2 regions of the Paraburkholderia sp. MPAMCS5 genome follow, and region 1 is predicted to be linked to the other one. Evidence: riboswitches for the same ligand, from Rfam matches in the RefSeq annotation. Region 1 holds a riboswitch; the other holds the start of a gene.
What was found. A riboswitch is a leader RNA that binds a small molecule or an ion and turns the genes downstream of it on or off. The one in region 1 is predicted to bind manganese.

Region 1 (5,098 bases):
GAAGTGCTCGCGCGTGCGTTCGTCGTTCGCCGCAATGGTCAATTGATATTGTTTGCGCAGCACGATGCCGATTTCGAGCGCGTCGATCGAATCCAGGCCGATGCCGTCGGTGTCGAACAACGGTGCGTCGTCGTCGATGTCGGCGGGGCTCAGGTCTTCGAGATCGAGCGCTTCGATCAGAAGCTGTTTAATTTCCAGTTTTAAAGAATCCATAATCGAACAGGTGCTGAGTAATGTGGGCTTCGACGGCGCTCGTCACGCTGCGCGCAGCGAGAGCCGGTGGTGTATCGATAGAAGCGAGCTGATCGACGCCAAGCGGCGCCAGCACGTTCACGCGCATGCGGAACGCGCGCGCGGGCACGTCGTACCAGCGCATCTGCTTCGTGAACGCGGGCGGATCGCAATCCATCAGCACCGGCACGATCGGCGCGCCGGCCTTCAACGCCATATGCGCGAAACCGCGCGAAAACGCATGCAGCCGGTTGGGCGCGGGGCTGCGCGTGCCTTCCGGAAAAATGATCATCGTATAGCCTGCCGCGAGCTGCCTCGTGCCGGCCTCGACGAGTTCGGAGGGATCGGCATTGCTCACATATTCCGCCGACCGCACGATGCCCCAGAAACACGGGTTGCTCCAGTGCGCGTTTTTCACCACGCAGCAGGCGTGGGGCGTGAGCGAGAGGAGCACCATCACGTCGAGATACGTGGGGTGATTGGCGACGATGATCGCGGGCTTGCGCGCGCGCAGCGCCGCTTCGCCCGACACTTCGAGTTCCATCACGCCGATCCGCTGCAACACGGCAACGAGCGCGCGGAAGAACCCGTGGATCACGCGCGTCACCGCGAACTGCCGCGACGCACGATGCGGCCAGAGCCACGCGAGCGGAAACACCAGCACGGAAAACAGCACGCCGCAGATGCCGAACACCACGAACGCCATGCCCGTGGCGAACAACCGCCAGGCGTAGTCAAGCCGCGCGATCATGCCAGCTCCAGTGCCAGATCACGCCGGCGCCCTGCCATGCGGCGGGCTCGCGGGTCTCGAGACAGTGCTGCAGCGCCTGGCTCTGGGTCGCGAGGCGTGCCGAGGGTCCGGTGCGGCTTCCGGCGGCGGCTGCGTGCGCTTCTTCTGGCGGCATAAGCTGCGCGGCGTCCGCGGGCAGCGCAGCCGACGATGCGGATTGCGTGCACACCAGATCGCCCTGCGCGCCTTCGCGGCTCAGCAGAATCGCCATGGCGCCGCCGTGCACTTCGTCTTCGATCGTGCCGTACGCGGGGTCCGCCGGTTCGTCCGCATAGACGAGCAGCACCGGCGAGCCGGGCTGGGACGCGTATTGCGCATAGGCTTCCAGCAGCGCGTAGCCGAGCGTTTCCGGGCCGGCCGAAACCGCGCTGGCCGCCGAGCGGTCGCCGCGCGCAATGCCGAACACGCCCGTCATGGCGTTCAGCACCGACAGGCTGAATGCGGTGGGCGAGACCGGTTGACCCGCGCTGATGGCGCGAAGGATGTCGGTGGTGCGCCGCAATTCGCCGTGGCGCGAGGCGAACACGACGCGGACCTCGTCATTCCCGGCGCAGTCGTGCGCCACCTTCAGCGCGACTCGGGACAGAGTGCTCAGACGACGTCGCACGATCGGCTCGATAAAGCCGATTTCGGGTGCGGCAGATGCGGCAGCAGGCCAGCAAGACCAGCGAGCGACCGGAATGGTCCAGTGCAGATCGGGCATATCGGTGTTCGCGCGTAGAAGCAAGGAGAGGCTGAAGCGCCCGACGGAGCACGCAGCCGTCACAGCGTGTGCGCGCCGCGCGGCCCGGCAATATCCGGCGGGGAGTCAATCCAGACTTCTTTTGTAGGGTTCAGCGAATTAACGGCACTTTGACCCGATTATTTAGGCGACTTTGAAAATTCGCCATGTTCGTAGGCTCGGATTTCTATAGTCGCCGGAATCATACTGAATATTCTGAATTAAATCAGCCATAAAAGACGTATCCATCTGTATCCGTCTCGACATTGCCACGGTTGGCTTCGGCTTCTCTTCGAGGGGTTGCGGAACGGTCCCAAATGACCGGCTGAAACGCCTGCCGCCGGAGGTTTCGGCGGCGCTGGCGGGAAATGCGGATAGCCGGATTTTGCGCGGAAAATCTCCGCAATACTTTCATTTAACTTTCTGCGTACGTTGTTGCAGTTCAACACAATCGATATTGCGGTCGAGTCGCATGCGGACGGAAATTCAGGCGAATTCGAGCGCCCCGCCTCATTCGCGCGTGAGCCGCGCCGACGCCTGCTATAATCCGCCGCTCATTGGGGAGTAGCCGCCCCGCGGCACGTCCGCCCGGCAATCAGCCCGGGCTCGGGAACGTGCGTTCGCGGGGGCGCCTGTCAACAGACTTGGCCGTTACGGCCATGGCAGCCGCAGCCTCTGGCCTGGCGAGACCGATGACCCACACCCCGTCGCAATTGGGCCCGGCGTGTCGTGGGTCGTCGCTCGTTCATATCTCGGCCCGAGGAATCAAAATAACGTGAACCACGCTTTTCTCATTTCGACCGGAGCGGTCGCGCTCGCCGAGATCGGCGACAAGACGCAACTTCTTTCGCTCGTCCTGGCCGCCCGTTATCGCAAGCCGCTGCCGATCATTCTCGGCGTGCTGGCGGCCACGCTCGTCAACCATGCGTGCGCGGGCGCGCTCGGCGCATGGCTCGGCTCGCTGCTCACACCGACCATCATGCGCTGGGCGCTGGCTATTTCCTTCGTCGGAATGGGCTTGTGGATTCTCGTGCCGGACAAACTCGGCGACGAAGAAGCCAATACCAATCGCACGCACTTCGGCGTGTTCGGCGCCACCGTGGTGACGTTCTTTCTCGCGGAAATGGGCGACAAGACGCAGATCGCAACCGTCGCGCTGGCCGCGCGCTTTCACGATTTCTTCGGCGTGGTGGCCGGCACCACGCTCGGCATGATGATCGCCAACGTGCCGGCGATCCTGCTCGGCGACCGCTTCGCGCACCGTCTGCCGACCGGGCTCGTGCACGGCATTGCCGCGGTGCTGTTCGTGGTGCTCGGGACAATGGCGCTGTTCGGCGTGGGCGTTTAAGCGCGGTGCTGATAAGCGGAGCGCTGACCGCCGCGCTTCTGCCGCTTCTGCCGCTTCTGCCGCTTCTGCCGCTTCTGCCGCTTCTGCCGCTTCTGCCGCTTCTGCCGCTTCTGCTGCTTCTGCCGCTTCTGCTGCTTCTGCCGCTTCTGCTGCTTCCGCTACTGAGACGCCTTCGCGCCCGACGCCGCAGCGGCGGGAACGGCGGTTTCGTTGGACGCGCCCGCGTTCTTGCCGAGCGGAATCTTGACCGTACGCACGACGCCATTGCCAAGCGGAAAATCGGCGAGCGCGCTGCGCGCCAGATACGGCATGGCCCGAACCAGCGACGACTCGCCACCCGAGTTGCGCGCCGTCACGTTGTAGACCTCCTTGCCGCTCGCGCGCTCGACGATCCGCACGCCGAGCAGATGCGTGAAGATCGGATAGCTCTGGTTCACATAGCCAGCCGGAAACGGACCCCACGGCCCCCACGGATCGAACGGACGGCCCCAGCCCCAGTAAGGCGCCGGCCACGGGTTGTAGTAGACCGGCTCGGCGACCGTCACCATGTCCGAGCGAATGCCGTACGAGAGACCGACCAGATAGCGCGCCTCCGCTTTGTCGACCTGGCGAAACGCATGCGTGGCGAGTTCGTTCGCGACAATGCGTTCGTACGTGGTGAGTTCCAGATTGCTCCGCTGATCGGGCTCGCGCGTGAATGCGTAGGTGCGGGTCGCGTCGCTGCCGCTCCAGTCGGAGAACGCGGTGACCTGCGTGCTCACGTAAGTCGTGCAACCGGACAGCAGCATGGTCAGCGCCGCAAGCAACAGCATGGCGCGGCGTGTCCATCGGTTCGTTTTCATGGTCTGCCTCGTGAAGCGTTGGTCCTGCTCGTATTTGTATTGTACGCAGACCGTCAGCCCTGTCGCGGCGTTGCGGTCCAGCGCCGTGCCGGGCTCTTTTGCACGGGCGCCCGCTCATACGCGGGCCTCGCCACCCCGTAAAAGGTCGGTCCGCACGATTCGCCGAGGCTTTGTACAATGGCTCGACAAGCCCGGCTCGCGTGCCCTGGTGCGCTGGCCGCTCGAGTACCACCACTACAGAACGCCATGGCCGATACCGCAACGCCCAATGTGATCCGCCGCGCCGATTACGCGCCGCCCGCTTTTCTGATCGACACCGTCGCGCTCGAGTTCGATCTGCTTCCCGAACGCACGCTCGTCAAGAACACCATGCGCGTGCGCCGCAATCCGGATGCGTCGCGCGCCGCGCACCTGGAGCTGATGGGCGAACAACTGGAGTTCGTCAGCGCCGCGATCGACGGCCAGCCGTTCGGCAACGCGCACCCGCACGAGCACGGCCTGCTGCTCGATAACGTGCCGGATCACTTCGAACTCACGCTCACGAGCATCTGCAATCCGGCTGCGAACACCACGCTCTCGGGCCTGTACGTGTCGAGCGGAAACTTCTTCACGCAGTGCGAGGCCGAGGGCTTTCGCCGCATCACCTATTTCCTCGACCGTCCGGACGTGATGGCGACCTACACCGTCACGCTGCGCGCCAACAAGGCCGACTACCCGGTGCTGCTTTCGAACGGCAATCTGCTCGAGGAAGGCGATCTGTCCGACGGCCGCCATTTCGCGCGCTGGGAAGATCCGTTCCGGAAGCCGAGCTATCTGTTCGCGCTCGTCGCCGGCAAGCTGGTCGCGCTCGAAGAGCGGGTGAAGACCAGCACGGGCAAAGAGAAACTGCTGCAAGTCTGGGTCGAGCCGCAAGATCTGGACAAGACCCGTCACGCCATGGATTCGCTGATCAACTCGATCCGCTGGGACGAGACGCGCTTCGGGCTCGAACTCGATCTGGACCGCTTCATGATTGTCGCCGTGAGCGACTTCAACATGGGTGCGATGGAGAACAAGGGGCTCAACATCTTCAACACGAAGTACGTGCTGGCGAACCCCGAAACCGCGACCGACACCGACTTCGCGAACATCGAGGCCGTGGTCGGGCACGAGTATTTTCACAACTG
Region 2 (5,098 bases), on a different contig from region 1:
AGGATCGAATGTGCTGCCTGCATTCACAGGTAACATGCCCCGGGAATCCTATCGCGCACCTTTTTGGCGGGGCTCCCATAGGCGACCGAATATGGCTCGATGTCCTTCAAAACGATAGCTCCCGCGCCAATTACGCTGTGCTCGCCAATAGTTATGCCGTGGCGAAGAATGGCGCCGATGCTTATGGCGGCATATCCGCCAATCCGGCAGTTTCCACCGGTTATAGCTCCGGGTGCCAAACTCGAAAACTCGTCCATCACAGAGTCATGATCCAATGACGAGTTCGTGTTCAAAATACAGAACGGACCCACCCGACAGTCAGGATTGACTACCGCTCCGGCCATCAATACGGTACCCAATCCGACCGTTGTGCCGCGGCCAATAGTCGCCCGCGGATGAACGGCATTCACGAACGGCAGTTGTGGACAATACTCTCTGACCTTCGTTGCAAGTTTCGACCGGACCAGGTTGTCGCCGATCGCAATGATCGCCCCTTTCAGATCGCATTCAGCCTCGAGACGCGAGAGATCGACTTCCGAGCCTAGCACTTGATAATCCAACGTCCGCTCACCTACGTTGCGGTATGCGTCAATTAGCCCGGCAATTCTGTACTTCCCTTCCTGCTCGACAATATCGATAACGACTTTTGCATGGCCACGCGATCCGACTATGACAATGTTGTCCATACCGCCTCCTCGGACTTGCTCGACTAGTTCCCTGCCGCTTCATACATCGACAGCGCGTACGAATACAGCGTCGCGCGACAGCGTACTCGCCGGCATCGCCTTTGGAGCCGCCTGTCGCAACATATTGCGAATTATGCCGTCGCTCCCCATCGCGCGATTCCGAGAGTTGGTACGGGAAAAACCTCTAAATCGATGCATTGCGGGGAGTGGGCGCCCAGCGCGCGGGCTGAGATCGCTGGGACTCGCGATTCGCCTGACGGCCTGGTGTGAACGACAGGACACCTGACGTGAGCACCTACCGGCTCAGCGTGACCGCCAGATAAGCGGCGTAAAGCGCGCCGCAGAAAAGCAGCGCCCACACCGGCACGCCGCGTTCGCGCGCATTGATCCGCAGCCAGGCGGCCGCGAGCAGCGTGATGACGATGCCCGTTACGACCTCGATACGCGGCGTCCAAGGCGTCAGCAGAATGCCGATAGCCGGCAGCAGCGTGCCTTGAAACACCATCGCGCCCGTGATGTTGCCGAACGCGAGCGTGTCCTTGCCGCGGCGAATCCACAGGATGCTGTTGACCTTTTCCGGCAGTTCGGTGGCGATCGGAATGATTAGCAACGACAGCAGCAGTGGCGACACGCCGAGCACCTGCGACACACCCCGCACGCCATGAATGAAGCCTTCGGCGCCCCACACCAGCAAGGCAACCGCGATCACGAGCTGGAGCGCGATGGTCGCGAGATGAGTGGGCACGCCGAGCCGCGAAAGCAGCATCTTGCCGGGCGCTTCGGTGCCGTGGCCGGCGCCGACGAGATCGCTCGACGCGCGGAAGGTCATCACGACATAGGTGACATACACGCCGACGAGGCCGAGGCTGAACAGCGCGCGCACGATTCGCTGCTCGTGCGGCACGTACATGGCGGCTGCCGCCAGCACGAATGCGCACAGGAAGTAGTTGAGGTCTCGCGTGAAGCCCGAGCGCTCCGGCGCGACGTGGCCGCCGACGCCGCGCGAACGAAGCACGGCGAGCGTCATCAGAAACGTGGACAGCGTGGAGAGCATCAACGGCGCGCCGAGGATGGCGCCCACGCCGATCTCCTCGTTGACGCCGCGATCCGCCGTTCCGCCGACAATCGCGAGCAGCGGCACGAGCGTCTCCGGCAATGCGGTGCCGACCGCCGCGAAAAGCGAGCCGGTCACACCTTCGGAAATCTTGAGACGCTCGCCGAGATGTTCGAGCGCATTGGTGAAGAGTTCGGCCGACACGAGAATGACGACCAGCATGATGGCCAGTTCGAGGAGGAGACCGGTCATGCGTGGCTCCCGGCATGGACGGGAAGCGCGCGGCGCAAGGGAATTCGAGGTAAGGGACAATGTGGTTTCACAGCGGCTCCGCGGTCGGACGTAAGACGAACCATGACGCACCGCGACCCGTCCGACCAGAACGAAGCAGTGCGCCAATGGTCTCGCCAAACCGAACGGCCGAACGCGCCATGGCCCGCAAGCCAAGTATGTTGACGCGCTCTCCTTCAAGCGATGCGTGAAGGCAGGCTACTCCCCAGTGACCGGAGGATTCTAGCGGGAGTGCGCCCTTGCAACAAGCTTGCATCGATGAAAGGCGAGGAACAGGCGCGAAACAGACTGCTGTCTTCTCGCATGGCAGGACTGCATGATGCCCGCACCCTGCTACCGCCTCCGACGTGGTCAGCAAGGGTGCGTTCGAATCAATGTTCAGCCTGAATCGGGCCCATCAAAAGATGTTCCGGAAACCCACTGCCACGCCAGTCTGGTTGTTACGGCCCGGGAAGTCGGCGGCTGCGGCCCCTGTTCCATGGATGTAATCGACCGTTCCGTACACCTCCGTGCGTTTGGAAAGCGAGTATTCCGCGAGCAGTGCAGCCGAGTATCGAGTGCCACGGCCCGAGGTGAGGCCGTCACTATTGAGCGCATTTCGCGAGCGATCGTAGTAGCCAGCCGCCGTGAGCAACAGCGGCGATGTGACTTGCCAGGTCGCCCCGGCGTAGAAGCCATCGTCGATTCGGTTTGTCTTCGGCTTCGGCGTCCAGGTCGACGCCGGCGAGCCCGCAGCGCCCATGTAAAGATCCACGATGCCGGTGTTGTCCTGCGAATGCAGCCAGCCCGCGTATGTCTTGACCGAATTGAACGAATAGACTGCGCTCACATTGACCACGCGGAACTTGTTGTTGGCGCTATCGCTGTTCTGTTGATAACCGACGTCGATCGAAAGGCCATTCACGGCATACGACGCAGTCAGGCCATACATGCTGCTCGCGCCGAGGCTGCCCGGCACACCGCCTACACCGTACATTGCCTCGACGTTCAGACCGCCAAATTGCCCGTTATATTTGATTGCATTGTTCGAACGCAGACCATAGCCAAGTGCACCGGGAAGCCAGCCATCCTGATCGTAGTTGCCAACCGTGAGCGGGTCATACACGCTGCCGAGCTGGTCGAAAAGCGGCGTGTTCTGGCGACCCGCCGTCACCGTGCCATAGCGGTTGCTCGAAAGACCGACATAGGCCAGTCGATTGAAAAGAGTATTGGCGCTCGCCAACTGACCGTTCCAGACGTTAAACCCATTTTCGAGGCGGAAAACCGTTTGAAGTCCCGCGCCGAGATCTTCACTTCCCTTGAGGCCCCATCGGCTTCCTGTGACAGGACCTATGCCCATCGCCAACTGGCTGTCGTTTTTTGAGTCCGCATTCGTCAGGTAGCGCAGACTGGTATCCACGATTCCATACAGCGTGACGGAGCTTTGTGCGTGAACAGACGGCACCGCGCCAGCCAACATCGTGCCGGCGAGTGCGCTCATGATTGTGGTCCTTTTCATTGCGATTCCTCTTGTCGTTTAGGATTCTCTCTTGCCTGCGGTATCGACGCGCGAGCTTCGCTGCGGTCAGCGTCATGCTCGCCGTCGGAGTCGTGCACTGACGATGAGTCGAGGCCGATCACGGTCCTCACTCGCGCTACATGCTCATCGACTCAAGCAATGTCTTTTTTCCCGAGATGTATCGGTAGAGTGAAATCACGCCGTGCTTCAGATCACCCTTCGAGTCAAAGACCGTCTCCCCCGTGACACCGTGATAGTCCGTTGCGGGCATGGCTGCCAGGATCTTTTCGGAAGCCGTGGAATTCGCACGCTTCATGGCATCGACAATAATGTGGACGGCGTCGTAAGTCTCCGGCGAATAGACCAGCGGCGGATGGCCGAATCGCTTTGCGTACTTCGCCGCGAAGGCGGCGCCCTCAGGCAACCCTTCCAACGCTGCGCCCGCTTCGGAGCACACCACGTTATCGGCGGCATCACCCGCGAGACTCGGCAACGCCGGCGAGCACACGCCGTCGCCGCCAAGAAACTTCGCCTTCACGCCGAGTTGGCGCGCCTGCTTGGCGAACGGCCCGCCCGTGGCGTCCATGCCGCCGTACATGATGGCGTCCGGACTCTCGCCCTTGATCTTCGTCGCGATCGCACGAAAATCGACAGCATGATCATTGGTTGCGTCGTGAGACAGGATCTTGATGCCAAGCGCAGCCGCCCGTTTTTTGAATTCCGCCGCCAGGCCCTGTCCGTACGCAGTCGAGTCGTCAACGATGGCGACTGATTTCACCTGCAGTTTCTTTGCCGCATAATCGGCGAGGGCGGGCCCTTGTTGAGCGTCCGTCGCGACCAATCGGTAGGTTGTTTTAAAGCCCTGCAACGTATATGCGGGATTGGTCGCGGATGGCGAAATCTGGACGATTCCGGCGTCGCTGTACAGCTTCGACGCCGGAATCGTCGTGCCCGAATTCAGGTGTCCAACGACCGCAACGACATTGTCATCGACCAGCTTCTGCGCGACCTGAGTCGCAGTCCTCGGGTCGCCCGCGTCGTCCTGAGAGTCGAGCGCCACCTTGATCTTCTTTCCCCCGATTGTCAGACCTGTCGCGTTGATTTCCTCGATCGCCAGGAGCGCGCCATTTTCGTTGTCCTTGCCGAGATGCGCGATGCCTCCGGTGAGCGGTGCAACGTGGCCAATGTGCACCAGGTCGTCCGCATACGCCGCGCTCCATAACGACAAGGAGCAAATGGCGAGCATCTTCATCTTTGCGCTTGTTTTGCGAATGTCATGCATACCGTCTCCGTTTAGTAGAACTTTCTATTTATATAAGCAAAGACCCCTATTTCATGGACTTCGCATGAACTGCCCACTACGCGCCGCTGCGGCACACATTCACGTCCCGGATCATTCACCCGTTGTAATGACGCGCCATCGGCCGCAGCGACAATCGCAAACGCGAAGGGTGCTGGCGCGGCGAGTGAAAGGACATTCAGTTTCGGCTGCCCGACATCTTCGCGATGAAACGGGCAATTGATAAATTGCGATCACGCCTCGTCAAGCGCGCGTTCGAGTGTCTCAAG

Region 2: it holds a riboswitch for manganese, as region 1 does, so the genes downstream of both, VOM14_RS18045 (sodium:calcium antiporter) here and VOM14_RS06195 (TMEM165/GDT1 family protein) in region 1, are expected to answer to the same signal.

The regions. Positions count from the first base shown of each region.
Region 1 covers NZ_JAYXBK010000002.1:451,355-456,452, reverse strand. Annotated here, with positions in the region: gene VOM14_RS06210 (phosphopantetheine-binding protein) at 1-213, opposite strand, end outside; gene VOM14_RS06205 (lysophospholipid acyltransferase family protein) at 188-982, opposite strand; gene VOM14_RS06200 (beta-ketoacyl synthase chain length factor) at 966-1,724, opposite strand; yybP-ykoY riboswitch at 2,290-2,506, shown strand; gene VOM14_RS06195 (TMEM165/GDT1 family protein) at 2,518-3,090, shown strand; gene VOM14_RS06190 (DUF4136 domain-containing protein) at 3,249-3,932, opposite strand; gene pepN (aminopeptidase N) at 4,179-5,098, shown strand, end outside.
Region 2 covers NZ_JAYXBK010000007.1:174,688-179,785, reverse strand. Annotated here, with positions in the region: gene VOM14_RS18050 (acetyltransferase) at 24-686, opposite strand; gene VOM14_RS18045 (sodium:calcium antiporter) at 982-1,992, opposite strand; yybP-ykoY riboswitch at 2,067-2,250, opposite strand; gene VOM14_RS18040 (porin) at 2,429-3,529, opposite strand; gene VOM14_RS18035 (branched-chain amino acid ABC transporter substrate-binding protein) at 3,666-4,781, opposite strand; gene hisC (histidinol-phosphate transaminase) at 5,063-5,098, opposite strand, start outside.